One region of the Paenibacillus sp. FSL M8-0228 genome, then DNA from elsewhere that is predicted to be linked to it. Evidence: riboswitches for the same ligand, from Rfam matches in the RefSeq annotation. Region 1 holds a riboswitch; the other holds the start of a gene.
The links. Region 1 has a riboswitch for cyclic di-AMP ahead of MKY98_RS13835 (3D domain-containing protein). Riboswitches for the same ligand answer to the same signal wherever they lie in the genome.

Region 1 (4,625 bases):
AATAGACATGTGAAGTTCCTCCTAGAGTTGAATGCTTAAATTTTAAGCTCTGTACACATGTTTACGCAAGCTTTGCAAAGAGGGTTTCAAAAATTATCTAAAAGCCGCGCAAGTAAGGCTCTGGGATGTCGGCCTGTACTTTTAGCTCCCGCGATGCATGCAACGCCCAATAGGGATCACGCAGCATGGCGCGGCCTATTGCTACCAGATCAGCTTCTTTTTGCTGAACAACCCGACGGGCGTCTTCATAATCATCCAGTAATCCAACAGCAATTACAGGTACATTCAGCTTTTCACGGACGGTATGAGCTAAATCCACCTGATAGCCAGCACGCGCAGACGGCCCTCCGCCAGAACCAATTGGACCCTCGCCACCAGAAGAGATATGGAAAATGTCCACACCTGCATCACGATATCGTTCCCCTACACCTGTTATGTATTCCACATTATATCCATCTTCGACGTATTCTTTGGCAGATATCCGCATAAGCACAGGCATATCAGCAGGAAGAACCTCTTTAACAGCATGTATGACCTCAACACCGAACAGTGACAGATCCTGGCCATATTCATCTTCTCTCGTATTTGTTAAAGGCGAATGAAATTGATGGATCAGATAGCCGTGAGCGCCATGTATCTCAACCGTATCAAAACCGGCTTCCACCGCGCGGCGCGCGCCTTCTTTGTATGCCTGAACCAGTTCCCTGACTTCTGCTGTCTTTAAGGCGTGCGGCTTTTTAAGGCGTTCGCTAAAAGGAATCGAAGAAGGACCCACAGGTTGCTCAGCATCTTCGGCCTTGCGTCCAGCGTGGCCTAGTTGAATGCCAATTTTGGCACCATACTTGTGAACTTCCTCTACAATCTTACGATATGCAGGAATATGTTCGTCACTCCAAATACCTAAATCACGATCCGTAATACGTCCATCAGGATGAACCGCTGTCATTTCCACAATAATAAGACCAGCACCTCCTACTGCTCGGCTCACATAATGGACATGATGCCAATCCGTCGGATTTCCATCCTCGGCCTCCACACTAAATTGGCACATCGGGGGCATAACAATCCGATTTTTTAAAGAAAGCCCCTTTAATTGATAAGGAGTAAACAAGTCGGTCACTTTTATCCTTCCTTCCTTCAATTCCATGTCTGTATAATTATGAATTGCAACCCCATTATACACCAGCTGTCACGGGATACCGAATCCGTTGTAAGGCTAAAACTTGCGAAAATGCTCTTGTTTTCGGTCATGTTTAAGAGAATATGTACGTTTAGCTCCATCATCTTCATTGATAATCATTTCATCGCGAACTTCTTTCCAGACGTTTATGAGCCTAACTTGGTAACCAGCATATTTTTAATAGGACAGGTACATAATAGTCGAGAGCACCACTAGGTACCACTGCACGAAAAGGGGGGATACATATGCCGTACAGGGGAGTGTTGCCATGCTTGGCACTGTTACTAGCATTTTCAAGTTTACCCGTTCACGCGGATGCGCCTCCCAAGATCGGAACGCCCCATCCCAAGGAAGCAGCTGTTGCTTCTTCTGTACATCTGAGTACAGATCGAGCTACTCCTACATTAGCAATGTTGCGTAAAAAACATGCGGACATTTTTAAAATGTGCGGCCCACACACCCGCCAAATTGCCTTAACCTTTGATGATGTGCCCGATTCTAGGTATACGCCGCAGGTTTTGGACGTATTACACGCCAACGGCATCAAAGCCACCTTTTTCATCGTCGGTCACCGTGCGGAAAAGCATCCGGGGATTATACGTCGTATTATCCGTGAAGGCCATGCTATAGGAAATCATTCCTATACTCATCCGGATTTTAGGAAGGCTACACCAGAACGCTTTCGCAACCAGATTACAAAAACAGAACGTATTTTACAAGCCAGCGCAGGTTTTCGCCCCAAGTTGATTCGTCCACCCTACGGTGAAATTACAGAGCCTCAAATAAAGTGGGCACGTCGTCATGGCTACATGATTGTCAACTGGAATGTAGACTCTCTCGACTGGAAGGGACTAAGTAAAACACAAATTCAGCGAAATGTGATTCCAGCTACAGGGCCTGGCTCTATTATTTTAATGCACGCTGGTGGAGGTCAAAGTTCCAACTTGCAAGGCACTATCCAAGCTTTGCCGGGTCTAATTCACTCTCTAAAAGCTAAGGGCTACAAATTTGTGACAGTCCCCCGGCTACTCCACACATCGGAACGAAAATAACAGTATGTTTATAATTGAGGTCCAAGCTAAAGCAACGTAAAAAGGCTGTCTTACCAGCAGAAGTATTCTGCTCGTCAAGACAGCCTTTTTACGGATAGGACCTGATAAGAGTCCGACCTAGATATATACGGATATAGGCGTTATGTTTACATAATATATATTATGTTTAATTAAACTGTATATACGTACAATGCTATTTATCAATAACGTACAGCTTCACATTTTGAAATCCAAAGTCGTTCACAAATGATTTGTTGCCTGGAATAAAGATATCAATCCGCTTTCCTGTAATGGCGCTGCCCTGATCGCGAGCGACAGCTACAAAAGAATGATCCGGCAAACCTGGATGGGAGTAGCCTGTAACCAGTACTTTCGTGCCCATCGGAATGACGTTAGGATCTACCGCAATTGTACCTAGTTTAAGCGGATTGCCGTAGTAGTCCACTGCGCCCCATTTACCATTCTCATCGGCTGCGGCAGAATACGCTGAAGCCTTAACGTCAACTATTTTGCTATAGTTGAATGTTTTACCCCAAGCTTCAATCGTTGGCGCCTCATTCGCTGCTGCTTTCTCCGTAAGAAGCTGCGGCTTCGATTCCGAAGCTGCCTTTACACTTTTTTCGCCAGGCACCTTAATTTGCAGACCTGCATATATATTGCTGGAGGCAATGTTTGGGTTAGCCTTTGTTAGCTCGTCTACCGATACTCCATAACGCTGAGCAAGCAAAAAGAAGGTATCGCCCTCTTTGGCAGTGTGAAGCGAGGCAGCATCCGCTATTCCAGCTGTCTGTGCCAACCCTGCAATAGCTGCGGCAAGCACCGCAATTTTCATCGTTTTACCAATATGTTTTAAATGTTTCAAAGATATGTACCTCCTCTTTTATGCCTGCGAAGTTAGCTGTCGGATTCGGACTCAGGAGAAGCCCTATGCTCGTGCAATTCACCCCTAGGCATATTCCTCATCGTCTTATGACGTATCGGAATGGCTGCCGTTGTTACGTCCCCCGCACTTCCCATAGTTTGGGCCAGCATTTCAGCGCTTGTCTAACCGCATGCTGTCCCGGTAAGTTTTGGCTTACTGCATAATATCACAATTTTGTAACCTTATCCGCATGAAAATGTTGGGAACCCTGAACATCATACTACACTCGTTACAATTTTGTCATCAAGAAATCTATATTTGTTACGAAAGTATGGGGAAATGGTGACAAAAAAAGAAAAGCCCTCCGTCAACGGAGAGCTCTTTTATGATTAGATCAGTACTTTCTTACAATACTTTGGCAAGAAAATCACGAGTGCGATCATGGCTTGGAGTGCCAAATACCTGGTCTGGTGCACCCTGCTCCACAATTTGACCGTTATCCATAAAGATAATTCGATCGCCTACCTCGCGGGCAAAGCCCATTTCATGCGTTACAATTACCATTGTCATACCGCCTTCGGCGAGCTTCTTCATTACATCCAGAACCTCTCCAACCATTTCAGGGTCCAATGCAGAAGTCGGCTCATCGAACAGCATTACGTGCGGCTGCATGGCCAAAGCACGCGCAATCGCAATACGTTGCTTCTGACCGCCGGATAGCTGGTTCGGATAGGTATTCTTCTTATCCTCGAGCCCCACGGTACGCAGGAGTTCTAATGCAATTTTTTCCGCTTCCTTACCTGACTGTTTTCTAACCTGCGTCGGTGCAAGCGTCAGGTTCTGCAACACTGTTTTGTGTGGGAACAGATTAAAATGCTGGAACACCATCCCCATTTTTTCCCGGGTTACATTAATATTATGACCACGAGCTGTAATCGGCTCGCCCTCAAATAAAATCTCCCCATCCGTCGGCTGTTCTAACAGATTCATACAACGCAAAAACGTACTCTTCCCCGAACCGCTGGGACCGATGATAACGACAACTTCTCCTTTGGCGATATCTATATCAATGCCTTTTAAAATCTCATTCTTGCCGAACGATTTACGCAATTGTTTAACGGTGATCACTGGCTCTCAACTTCCTTTCCCATAAACCAAGCAGCTTAGACAAGCTGAATGTCATTACAAAATAAATAGCGGCTGCGATTACGAACGGACTTAATCCTTCATAGGTGATATTCTTAATGACTTGGGCTTGGTACATAATATCCACCATCCCAATGGTCGAAATAATAGATGATTCTTTAATGATTGTAATAAACTCATTACCAATAGCAGGTAGTATAGATTTAAATGCTTGCGGTAAAATGACGTGACGCATTGCTTTGCTTCGCCCCATCCCGAGCGAACGGGCTGCTTCCATCTGTCCACGGTCTACAGCCTGAATACCCGCACGGAAAATTTCAGCCAAATATGCCGAGCTATTCAGAGACAATGTGATCACACCCGACTGGAGTGGGGTAAAATTGAT
Region 2 (4,625 bases), 1.5 Mb from region 1:
CAACAAAAGTATTTTTCACTATTTTTTTGACCATCGGAATACCAAACAGACGGTAGACAGTCTCTTCACCAATACCTGCCATCCAGGCCATAATCGGCAGTAGCCATGGATAAGCCATATTGTAAGGGGATTGCGTGGCATCTGTGGTGGAGAATGTATTAAATGTGCGCTCCAGTATAAAGAATAAAATGGATTGTACCCCGAGCAAAATAAAGGCCCACAAGTAGCCAACATACATACTGCGAAGCACATACAGCCCGTAGCCCGGCTCTTTCGCACGTGGCCATGCATTCAGTCCAACCTGACGCATAAGTCCGTCACCGCCGACCAAGGAGAAGTAGAGCGCTACAGCCATGACGAAGGTAACACCAATCTGGAAAACCATAAGAAATAGAAGCATGCCCTTACCGCCTGCTTCTGCTTGCAATAAAGGCAGCATGTTCATGGTCCCAGCTATACTAGCAATAAAGTATATAACGGATAGAACAATGCCGCGTACAAATGAAGTATGTCGTCGGGTGAGTGACGCATACACAATGGCAAGTACACCCAGCACAAAGCTAAATAGGGCATAACCCGCATAGGTCATCCAATTCGCCCAAAATGTTTGCTTTTCGATATAATCGGTATAGGATGACGGGGCCGAAAAGCTTTGAGTGAAGGAGCGAACATCACCGTCTTCAAAAGTAAAAGCCAGTGTAAGTACCGAGGCGCCAATTTTTTTATCGTCTACGGTATACTTTAATCCGCCTTCTTGTTCAGTGGTCGCGAGCTTCAAGTCCGACGGCTTAAAGCCAAAGCGCTTCACCCATACAGCGGCCGCCTGCTCCTTGGCTTCAAGCGTCATGCCGTCCTCAGCCACACGTACAAGCCTGTTACGTGCTTGTTCATCCGTAGAAATATCAGCCTGCGTGTAATTGGTGCTGGAGGTGATCCGTTTAAAACTAACGACCTTCCCAGTGGATAAATCTACATGAATTTGCAGCTTGCTCTTCGCTGAGGATTCAGGCAGATCGACCCGAAAGGTTTCGTAAGGGTAATTTTTCTTCCATGTACGGTCGTACTGTTGAAGCAGTTTTTCTCTAGATAAATAACCGTACAAATCTGTTTCGGCCTGATAGGTCACCAGAGGCTCCTCTGGCTGTGATTCAGTATATCCCAGCTCGGAGCGGGCGAAGTCCAATGCGTGTATGACCGCTTCTTGTTTGCTGATGACCTTTGCATTCATTACTGATTCTGGACTCGGATTGCTAAGCGAGGGAATAAGCAATTGAAAGATAAAAAAGCAAATCAGGCCAATCCCGCCCAGCAAGCCTAATTTTTTGAAGTTGGCCGTGAGCACGACCGGTTTCCCGATAGGATTCATGAGTTTCCTCCTTAATCTGTAAATAAGAACATCCATTAAAGATATCATACTGCACAGGTTCCCGCCAACAGACCAGCGATATTCATGAAAATAGAGTGAAAGCACTTTAAAGTTCCAATAAAATAAGATAAGCTGCGATTAAACGATGCCCATTCGCAAAATAAAGCCAATTTCACGTTTTTTCGACGAAATCGGTTTTGTGATCTGGATATAGAAGGATTATAATCTTGAGGCAATGCCTATAAAATACATAGGTAATGATATACAGTTGAGCCGAATTTCTATGGGAAAACGGGGGAACCATGTTACTGGGGTGAATTTTACAGCCGATCACTGGTGGATCGGAAGTGTAAATAGGGCATACTGTGCTGCCCGAATCCATCAGCTAACCTCGTAGGCTATGAGCAGGAACCAAGTCAGGCACTCGGTTTTCCGGTGTCTTTTTTTGTGCGTATAAAAGTGTTTGGATTGGTTAGATAGACCGCTGCGGGTGCAGATTATTCTTCCGATTGCTGTTATCCCCGGATTTTTTGATTGTATACCCCCTTTAATGGTTAAAATCCGGAGATAAAGGCAAACGCTTCGCTTCTTCAGAACAATTCTGCCCCCTTCGCTACTGCCCGCCAATAGCACAGGGGGCCGAGTAGTGCTTGACATGCATTCTTCCTGTATTCAGGGAATGCTAATTATAGTTAACTAAGGTTTGGAAAAATCAAAAAATTCAGGGGCAACGACGATCGGAAGATCAAATGGAACGCGTAGCGAGCTTACACCGTATTAAATCACTGTTTTTATAGTTTTAAGGATTAGGAGAGAAGTGATGAATAGATGAATCCCAATGCAAGCTGGCTCCGGCTTTCTCCACCGCAGATATTCGTTGCGGGCTTTGCCATTATCATTCTAATAGGTAGTTTATTGTTAATGCTGCCGATCTCCAATACAACAGGAAAGCCACTTGCGTTTATAGACGCTTTGTTTACTGCCGCTTCCGCGACCTGTGTTACAGGGCTTGTCGTAAAGGATACGGGGACCTTTTTTACAACCTTTGGTCAAGTTGTTATCGTGGCGCTCATTCAGATCGGCGGCCTAGGCTTTATGACCATGGCTACCTTGATTGCACTGGTGTTCAAGCGTCGGATTTCCCTGCGGGAGCGTCTCATTTTGCAGGAAGCGATGAATCAGACTTCTGTAGAGGGAATTGTCGGGTTAATCCGTAAGGTATTACTGTACTCACTGGTTATTGAAGGCGTATGCGCTACGATATTCTCGGTTCGCTGGTCCTTTGATATGCCCGTAGGCAGGGCGATTTATTTTGGAATCTGGCATGCCATCTCCATGTTTAACAATGCTGGTTTTGATTTATTCGGTGAATTTCGCAGCTTGACAGGTTATGTATATGATCCGATTGTTAATTTTACAGCCATGTTTTTGATTATTTCAGGCGGCATTGGTTTTGTAGTGATGTCAGACCTGGCAGAATATCGCAAGCGCAAGAGACTGTCCTTGCATACCAAGGTGGTACTCAGCATGACGGGCGCTATGATTGTAGTCGGCACGCTCGTGATTTTTGTATTTGAGTTTACGAATCCGAAGACTCTCGGCTCGCTTGATTGGGGTGGTAAGCTATTGGGATCTTTATTCCAGTCCGTTACTCCCCGTACCGCAGGTGCCAATACCTTGGACATTGCAGGCTTGCGGCAGGCTACGCAGTTTTTTATCATCATACTCATGTTTATCGGGGCTTCTCCTGGCTCTACTGGAGGCGGGATTAAGACCACAACATTCGCCCTGCTCATTGGAGCGGTGATTTCGATGCTGCGGGGGCGGGAAGATATTGTACTGTTCAAGTACCGACTTGCGCAGGGACGAATTTACAAGGCTTTGACCATTACACTGCTGGGGTTGCTGTTCGTGATCGGGGTGACGATGATTTTGTCGGCAACCGAAGATCATCATTTTCTGATGATCTTGTTCGAGACGGTATCTGCGTTTGGTACGGTGGGGCTGTCGATGGGGCTTACACCTGATTTGACAGTCATAGGCAAGCTGGTGATTACCCTGACGATGTTTGCAGGTAGACTGGGGCCACTCACGCTAGCTTATGCACTGGGGCCGAAAAAGGGTAAAGAATTATATCGTCATCCGGAAGGTAAAATGATTATAGGATAAGGGAGTTTTCGAGTAGATATGAAGACGCAGCAGTTTGTAGTTATTGGCTTGGGGCGGTTTGGCTCAAGCCTGGCTTTGCAATTGGTGGATATGGGGTGCGAGGTGCTAGGCATTGACCGGAATGAGGATGTTGTGGACAGTATGAGTGAGATGTTGACACATACTGTCGTGGCGGACGCTACCGATGAAGACTCGTTGCGATCACTGGGCATCCGTAATTTCGATTGTGGCATTGTTGCTATTGGTGATGACATTCAGGTAAGCATCCTCACCGCCATTTTGCTGAAGGAGCTGGGTGTGAAAAAAGTCGTAGCCAAAGCCATATCTGTGCTGCACGGGCGTGCGTTAGAAAAGCTCGGTGTGGACCGGATTATTTATCCAGAACGGGATATGGGTATCCGGGTGGCTCACCAGCTAGTCACGCCTAATTTGCTCGATTATTTGGAGTTGTCTAAGGAATATAGTATTGTGGAACTCAATGTACCTGCATGTCTGAATGGCAAAACGCTAGCAGAGCTAAATGCCCGTACCCGCTTTGGTTGTAGCGTCGTGGCGCTTCATACGGCGAATGGTATCCTGATCGCACCGACGGCTATGGATCGATTAAAAGCCGACGATATTATGGTCATCATCGGCTCGAATGATAATATCGGCCGCTTTGAGGATGAGGTTGTTAATGTTAATGAAGAGGGCTAAACCCTTTACACCATACGGTAGCCTGCAAACGACGCACGTGTCTCGCTAATCCAGCGTCGTGCTGTCGGACCGAGATCGGTCGTCTCCGAGTAAATGAGGGAGGTCGTTCGGCGTGTCTCCTTCAAATCGGGCAAGTACAGTGCAGTGAGTCCATTATCCCGTAATAGTTCGCTGCGCAAATAGGATTTGGGTAGCAAGGCAGAAGCCTTACAGGTTGGAAGCAGGCGTACAATTGCCTCGAAGGAGTCGATTTCCATGCGGATATCCGGCATGATGCCGCTGCGCTGGAACAAGTCATCCGTCAGACTGCGATACCAGGTTCCTTTGGAGAAAATAATCATCGGCAGTCCTTGCAGATCTTTCATCGAGGCCGTTCCTGTCTTGACGGTTAATT

Region 2: another riboswitch for cyclic di-AMP. It lies ahead of MKY98_RS20940 (TrkH family potassium uptake protein); the one in region 1 lies ahead of MKY98_RS13835 (3D domain-containing protein).

The regions. Positions count from the first base shown of each region.
Region 1 is NZ_JBBOXA010000001.1:3,138,586-3,143,210, forward strand. Features, by position in the region: gene MKY98_RS13820 (PspA/IM30 family protein) at 1-9, opposite strand, end outside; gene MKY98_RS13825 (NADH:flavin oxidoreductase/NADH oxidase) at 98-1,120, opposite strand; gene MKY98_RS13830 (polysaccharide deacetylase family protein) at 1,426-2,232, shown strand; gene MKY98_RS13835 (3D domain-containing protein) at 2,426-3,094, opposite strand; cyclic di-AMP (ydaO/yuaA leader) riboswitch at 3,101-3,269, opposite strand; gene MKY98_RS13840 (amino acid ABC transporter ATP-binding protein) at 3,500-4,222, opposite strand; gene MKY98_RS13845 (ABC transporter substrate-binding protein/permease) at 4,209-4,625, opposite strand, start outside.
Region 2 is NZ_JBBOXA010000001.1:4,634,042-4,638,666, reverse strand. Features, by position in the region: gene MKY98_RS20945 (CPBP family intramembrane glutamic endopeptidase) at 1-1,366, opposite strand, end outside; cyclic di-AMP (ydaO/yuaA leader) riboswitch at 1,628-1,781, shown strand; gene MKY98_RS20940 (TrkH family potassium uptake protein) at 2,195-3,535, shown strand; gene MKY98_RS20935 (potassium channel family protein) at 3,554-4,231, shown strand; gene MKY98_RS20930 (LysR family transcriptional regulator) at 4,237-4,625, opposite strand, start outside.